Regions from separate parts of the Kribbella sp. NPDC051936 genome, predicted to be linked through region 2. Evidence: riboswitches for the same ligand, from Rfam matches in the RefSeq annotation. Region 2 holds a riboswitch; each other region holds the start of a gene.
The links. A riboswitch is a leader RNA that binds a small molecule or an ion and turns the genes downstream of it on or off. The one in region 2 is predicted to bind thiamine pyrophosphate.
Positions count from the first base shown of each region.

Region 1: it holds a riboswitch for thiamine pyrophosphate, as region 2 does, so the genes downstream of both, thiS (sulfur carrier protein ThiS) here and thiC (phosphomethylpyrimidine synthase ThiC) in region 2, are expected to answer to the same signal.
Region 3: it holds a riboswitch for thiamine pyrophosphate, as region 2 does, so the genes downstream of both, AB0L64_RS02580 (cytosine permease) here and thiC (phosphomethylpyrimidine synthase ThiC) in region 2, are expected to answer to the same signal.

Region 1 covers NZ_JBFAXS010000001.1:1,135,501-1,137,758, reverse strand. Annotated here, with positions in the region: gene AB0L64_RS05725 (pyridoxamine 5'-phosphate oxidase family protein) at 1-216, opposite strand, end outside; gene AB0L64_RS05720 (DUF5937 family protein) at 289-1,233, shown strand; TPP riboswitch at 1,249-1,360, shown strand; gene thiS (sulfur carrier protein ThiS) at 1,351-1,554, shown strand; gene AB0L64_RS05710 (thiazole synthase) at 1,556-2,258, shown strand, end outside.
Region 2 covers NZ_JBFAXS010000003.1:206,879-209,136, reverse strand. Annotated here, with positions in the region: gene thiC (phosphomethylpyrimidine synthase ThiC) at 1-1,449, opposite strand, end outside; TPP riboswitch at 1,441-1,563, opposite strand; gene AB0L64_RS11180 (lysophospholipid acyltransferase family protein) at 1,603-2,258, shown strand, end outside.
Region 3 covers NZ_JBFAXS010000001.1:505,964-508,221, reverse strand. Annotated here, with positions in the region: gene AB0L64_RS02580 (cytosine permease) at 1-1,045, opposite strand, end outside; TPP riboswitch at 1,041-1,158, opposite strand; gene AB0L64_RS02575 (alpha/beta hydrolase) at 1,176-1,835, opposite strand; gene AB0L64_RS02570 (hypothetical protein) at 1,832-2,258, opposite strand, start outside.

The DNA.
Region 1 (2,258 bases), on a different contig from region 2:
CGAGAGCGACAGCTCGCCCGTGCCGGTGCGGTGCAGTCTGGTCTTCTTCGACTTGGTCGGCGTCATCACCTGGAACCTGCCGGAGTCAGGCAGGTACATGAACCAGACCGGTGTCACATGCGGCGACCAGCCGGGGTCATCGATCGCCAGCACGGCCACCAGCGGCTGCGCCAGGAACTCGGCCATCTCCTCGGTGTGCATGATGCGAAATCCCATATTCCCGACCATCCCAGGCACCACCGACAGCCTGTCGATTTAGGATCTGCCTACATCGACGAAGGGATCGGGGTGCTCACCTATCAGCTGACGTCGCAGGATCTCGCGGACGTGCGGTTCGCGGTGTCGCCGGTCGCGGAGACGGTGCTGTCGCTGCGCGCGCTCCGGGATCCCGGCCGCTTCCCGCTGCAGCTGGCGTGGGTCCGGGCGGTGCAGCCGTACGTCGCGGAACTCGATTGGGACGTACTGCGCTGGCTCGTCAACGACACCATGGGCAGCCCGGATTTCCTGACGCCGCGCCCGTCCTCGCCGCTGACGCAACTCGACGACGAGCTGACCCTGATCGCGGCCGTCGACCAGGCGACGTTCGAGCGGCAGATGATCGCGGTGAACGGCGAGCTGCCCGCGGAATGCACGATCGACAAGGTCGTCGAGGCGCTACGGCAGTACTGGGACGCCGTCATGGCGCCGTACTGGAGCCGTATGCGCACGCTCCTGTCCGCCGACATCAGCTACCGCGGTCACGTCCTCACGCAGCAAGGCACCGGCGCGATGCTCAACGGACTGGGTCCGGCCATCACGTACGCCGACGGGCTGCTGAAGGTGGACCGTGTCGCCGAGCAGAGCCGTACCGAAGACGTCGCCGGCCGCGGGCTCGTACTGCAGCCAACACTGTTCGGCCCGCACGCGGTCATCCCGTTCGACCCCGGCGCCGAACCGCTGCTCGGCTACCCGCCACGCGGTCAGGCGAATCTGTGGTCCGTCGTCGAGCCGCCGTCACGGCACGACCTCGCCCAGTTGATCGGTACGCCGAGGGCTCACATCCTCGAGCTCCTCACCCATCCCCGGACGACGACCGACCTGGCCGGCGAGCTGAAGGTGACGCCGTCCGCCGTGAGCCAGCACCTTCAGCTCCTTCGCCGGACCGGTCTCGTCGAGCCGGAACGCACCGGCAAACAGGTTCTGTACCGGCCGACCGAGCTCGCTGCCCTGCTCACCGGCGCCACCGTCGACTGACCCGTCAGCTATAGTCGAACCGTCCGCGGGAGCTCGCAGGGAGTGGGCTGAGAGGGTGACTGGGCTGTCACCGACCGCTGAACCTGAATCGGGTAATTCCGGCGTAGGGAGGAAGCTGTGGAATCCGTCTGGGTGAACGGTACGGCGGTCGACGGGCCGGCCGGCCGGTCTGTCGCCGAGTTGATCGCGGAGTACTCCGATCGCACGACGGGGATCGCGGTCGCGGTGAACCAGAACGTGCTGACCAAGGCCGAGTGGGCCCTGACCACGCTCGAACCCGGCGACCGGGTCGAGATCGTCAGCGCGACGCAAGGAGGCTGACATGGACGACCCACTGGAGCTCGGCGGCCGCACGTACACGTCCCGGCTGATCATGGGGACCGGCGGCTCGGCCAACCTCGAAGTCATGGAGGAGGCATTGATTGCCTCCGGCACCCAACTGACAACGGTCGCGATGCGCCGCCTCGGCACCGGTCACGAGGGTTCGGTGCTCGACGTGCTGAAGAAGCACGGCATCGACGTCCTGCCGAACACGGCCGGCTGTCACACCGCGGCCGAGGCCGTGCTGACCGCGAAACTCGCCCGGGAGGCGCTGGAGACCGACCTGATCAAGGTCGAGGTCGTCGCCGACGACCACCTGCTGCTGCCCGATCCGGTGGAGCTGCTCGACGCCGTGGACGCCTTGGTGGCCGACGGTTTCACCGTGCTGCCGTACACCAACGACGACCCGATCCTGGCCCGTCGCCTGGAGCAGGCGGGGTGCGCGGCCGTGATGCCGTTGGCCGCACCCATCGGTTCGGCGCTGGGCATCCGCAACCCGCACAACATCGCGCTGATCGCGGAGGCGGCGAACGTCCCGGTGATCGTCGACGCCGGCATCGGTACGGCGAGTGACGCCGCGCTGGCGATGGAGCTCGGCTGTGCCGCGGTGATGCTCGCGACCCCGGTGACCCGCGCAGAGAAGCCCGCCCTGATGGCCGCCGCGATGCGCGACGCGGTCTCCGCGGGCCGGAACGCGCGGCTTG
Region 2 (2,258 bases):
GTGCGCGGTCTTCGCGGGCTCGGCCGGCAACGTCTCGTCATGGAACGACCGGGCCGTGTCCGGATCCAGCGAGAGGTTGAACTGGTCCTCCCAGCGGAACTCGAACCTTGCCTTGGACAACGTGTCGTCCCAGGCCTGCGCGCCGGGATGCCCCTTGGCCAGGTCGGCCGCGTGGGCGGCGATCTTGTACGTGATCACGCCGGTCTTGACGTCGTCGCGATCCGGCAGCCCCAGGTGCTCCTTGGGCGTGACATAGCAGAGCATCGCGGTTCCCAGCCAGCCGATCTGCGCCGCGCCGATCGCCGACGTGATGTGGTCGTACGCCGGCGCCACATCCGTTGCCAGCGGCCCCAGGGTGTAGAACGGGGCTTCTCCGCACAGCTCCTCCTCGAGCCGGACGTTCTCGGCGATCTTGTGCATCGGAACATGCCCCGGGCCCTCGATCATGACCTGGACGTCGTGCTCCCAGGCGACCTTCGTCAGCTCGCCCAGCGTGCGGAGCTCCGCGAACTGCGCCTCGTCGTTGGCATCCGCGATCGATCCCGGCCGCAACCCGTCGCCGAGCGAGAACGTCACGTCGTACTCGCGGAGGATCTCGCAGAGCTCCTCGAAATGCGTGTACAGGAAGGACTCCTGGTGGTGGGCCAGGCACCACGCGGCCATGATCGACCCGCCGCGCGACACGATCCCGGTGATCCGCCGCGCGGTCAGCGGGACGTACCGCAGCAGGACGCCGGCATGCACGGTCATGTAGTCCACGCCCTGCTCGCACTGCTCGATCACCGTGTCGCGGTACACCTCCCACGACAGCGCGGCCGGATCGCCCTTGACCTTCTCCAAGGCCTGGTACAGCGGCACCGTACCGATCGGGACGGGCGAGTTCCGCAGGATCCACTCCCGCGTCTCGTGGATGTTCTTGCCGGTCGACAGGTCCATCACCGTGTCGGCGCCCCACCGGGTCGCCCAGACCAGCTTCTCGACCTCTTCCTCGATCGAGCTGCTCACGGCGGAGTTGCCGATGTTCGCGTTCACCTTCACCAGGAACTTCTTCCCGATGATCATCGGCTCGCTCTCCGGGTGCCGCCGGTTCGCCGGGATCACCGCCCGGCCGCGCGCCACCTCCGCCCGGACGAACTCCGGGTCGAGTCCTTCCCGCAGTGCGACGTACCTCATCTCCTCGGTGATCACCCCGGCCCGCGCGTGCCCGAGCTGGGTCCGCGGCTCCCGCCCGGCGCTCCACTCGCGCCGCAGCGCGGGCAGACCGGCCTGGACGTCGATCTCGGCGGACGCGTCGGTGTACGGACCGGACGTGTCGTAGAGGTCGAAGTGCTCGCCGTTCGTCAGATGCACGCGGCGCGCCGGTACCCCGAGCTCGCCGCGATAGATCTTCTCCGAGCCCGAGATCGGGCCCGTGGTGACGGCCGGACGGATCGTGCTGACATTCACCATGCTGCTGCTCCCTACGCCGGAATTACCCGGACAGGTTCGGCGGTCGGCGGCGCCGGCGAATCAAGCCAGCCGCCCTCTCAGCCCACTACGGTGCGAGCTCCCGCGGTATCGAGTTGTCACGGACACCCTAGACGAACCATGTAACGTCGAGGGATGCGCGACCTCGTCTATCCGCCTGTCATCGCCTTCGCGAAGACCGCGTTCACGGTGCTGGACCTCAAGATCCGCCGCACCGGGACCGAGCACGTCCCGCGCACCGGCGGAGCCCTGATCGCGATGAACCACATCAGCTACGTCGACTTCATCCTCGGCGGGTACGGCGCGCTGCCGGCCAGGCGGCTGGTGCGCTTCATGGCCAAGGAGGTGCTGTTCCGCAACCGGTACTCCGGCTCGCTGATGCGCGGCATGCACCACATCCCGGTGGACCGCGAGGCCGGCGCCGCGTCGTACGAGCAGGCGATCCGCTACCTGAACGCCGGTGAGCTGGTCGGCGTGTTCCCGGAGGCGACGATCAGCCGGTCGTTCGAGCTCAAGGAGTTCAAGTCCGGCACGGTCCGGATGGCCGCGGAGGCCGGCGTACCGGTGCTGCCGATGATCCTGTGGGGCACGCAGCGGATGTTCACCAAGGACCACCCGCGGGACTTCAGCCGGCACCGGCCGATCTCGATCAGCATCGGCGCGCCGATCACGGTGACCCGCGACGACGATCCGACCGAGGCGACCGCCCAGCTGCGCTCCACGATGGCCGGAATGCTCGACGAGACGATCCGGACGTACCCGGAGCAGCCACCCGGCGCCTGGTGGCTACC
Region 3 (2,258 bases), on a different contig from region 2:
TCGCGACCGCGAACAGCGGAACGAAGACCGAGCCGATCAGGTACAGGAACTGCGTGTAGCTGCCGAGGTCGATGAACAGCGCGATCCCGGTGGCGATCACGCCGATCACGACCGAGATCCACCGCCGGTCGATGTGGCCGATCAGGTTGTGCGCGGCCATCGTGGTCGAGTAGACGTTCGCGTACGCCTCGTCGACCTCGTCCACCAGCAGCACGAGCAGGGCGATCGCACCGGCCGGCAGCGTGACCAGTGCGGTGATGACGTCGTCGCTGTTCGTCCCCAGCGTCGCAACGGCGACCACACCGAGCGCGTAGTACGCGATGGCGGCCAGGCCGTAGCCGAGCGAGGAACCGGCGAACGCCGCCTTGTTGGTCCGCGAGTGCCGCGTGTAGTCCGCGGCCAGCGGGGCGAACGACACGACACCGGCCGCGGCGAGGTCGACGGCCGGCCAGAAGCCGAACACGCTGTCCTGCGGCAGGGCGTGCGTCGGCTTGCTCAGCACCTGCACGAACAGGTACACCGACGCGATCAGCACCAGCCAGACCATGAACTTGCGCAGGATCTTCACGCTGCCCAGCGGACGCACCGCCATCGCGGTCGCGATCACCCCGGCGAGGACGACGAACAGCCAGCGCCAGCGCTCACTCGTCACCGCGACCGCGGCCTGCGAGATCACGATGATCTCCATCGTCGCCCAGCCGACGTTCTGCGCGATGTTCAGCACGGTCGGCGCCATCGAGCCGCGGCGGCCGAACAGACCACGCAGACACGCCATCGCCGGCGCACCGGTCTGCGACCCGAACACGGCCGCACCGCCGAGCACCAGCGCACCGATGCCACAGCCGACGACGACCGCGAGCAGGCCCTGCCACAGCGAGCCGGTGTACGCCGCGACCAGCGCACCGGTCACGGGGCCGAACAGCGAGATGCCGAAGTTGCCCCAGAGCGTGAACTGGTCGAAGAAGCCGAGCGTGCGCGGCGCATCGGTGGTGAGAACGAGCGGAGCCTCGGTGGAGCTCGACGGACGAACAGCTGTATCGGTCATGAGTGACCCCACTCCCTACGCCGGCATTACCCGGTCAGGTTCAGGCGGTCGGCGACCCAGCTGTCGCCCTCTCAGCCCGCGCATCCTCGGTGCGAGCTCCCGCATAGGTTGGTGCTGCAAGTTTAACGCGTCAGCTATTTTCCGGCAGCGCGGCCGCTCGTTCTATGAGCGCCGCCACCTCGGGGCCGTTCGTGACGACCGGCATGTGCGCACCCGTCTCCAGCGTGCGCGCCTCACCGTGACTGAGCTCGGCGAGCTGCTCGAGCCACTCCTTCGTACACATCAGGTCGTGCTTGCCGCGGACCAGGACCACCGGCGCCCGGACGTGCGGCATCACCGCGGCCAGGTCGTGGATCCGCGATGCCTCCCCGGCGCGGGCGATCGACGGCAGCGTCGTGCGCGCGTACTGCGGGCTGATCCGGACCAGCTTCGGCACATCCGGGATCGCGGACCCGACGAGCCGGACGGCGCGGTCGACCCAGCTCGACATCCGGGCATCACCCGTCGGGGCCACGAGCACGAGCGCGTGCACCAGCTCGGGGTAGCGCACCGCCGTCTCGACGACGACCTGACAGCTCGCCGAGTGGCCGACCAGCACCGACCGCTCGCGGATCTTCTCGGCCAGCGCCACCGCGAGCGCCCGCGGATGCAGGTCCTCCCGAGCGCCCGCCGGTTCGCCGTACCCGGGCAGCGTCACCACGTGGTACGGCGTGACGAGATGCTCGGCGGTCCGCGCGTACGACTCCGGGCCGAGGCCCAGGCCGGGCACGAGGACGATCGGTGCGCTCACTCCCAGGGCGCCTTGGCCGGAGCGCCTTTGACGACGGGGTTCGTTACATCGGGCTTCAGCTCGCGATACCCGAGGAACAGGCCGACGGCGAGAAGCAGCAGGCCGACCCCACCCCAGCCGTACGCCGTGGGCAGCCGGTGCAGCGCGTCGTCGCTGCTGCCCAGCCCCGTGGACAGCACCATGAGCAGCCAGACCAGGATCAGCACCACCGACACCGCGACCAGCAGCAACCCAGCGAGCTCGGCCGGCTCGGGCCGACGACCGGCCTTGCGGCGGGCCAGCACGTCCCGGATCCACATCACCAGCGCGCCGGTGCCGACGACCAGGAGCAGCAGCTGGCCGATCGCGTCGAGCACGTCGGTCCGCAACGGGTGGTTGAGTGGTGAGCCGGGCGCCTGGGAGATCTCCCGCAGCGCGACGCGC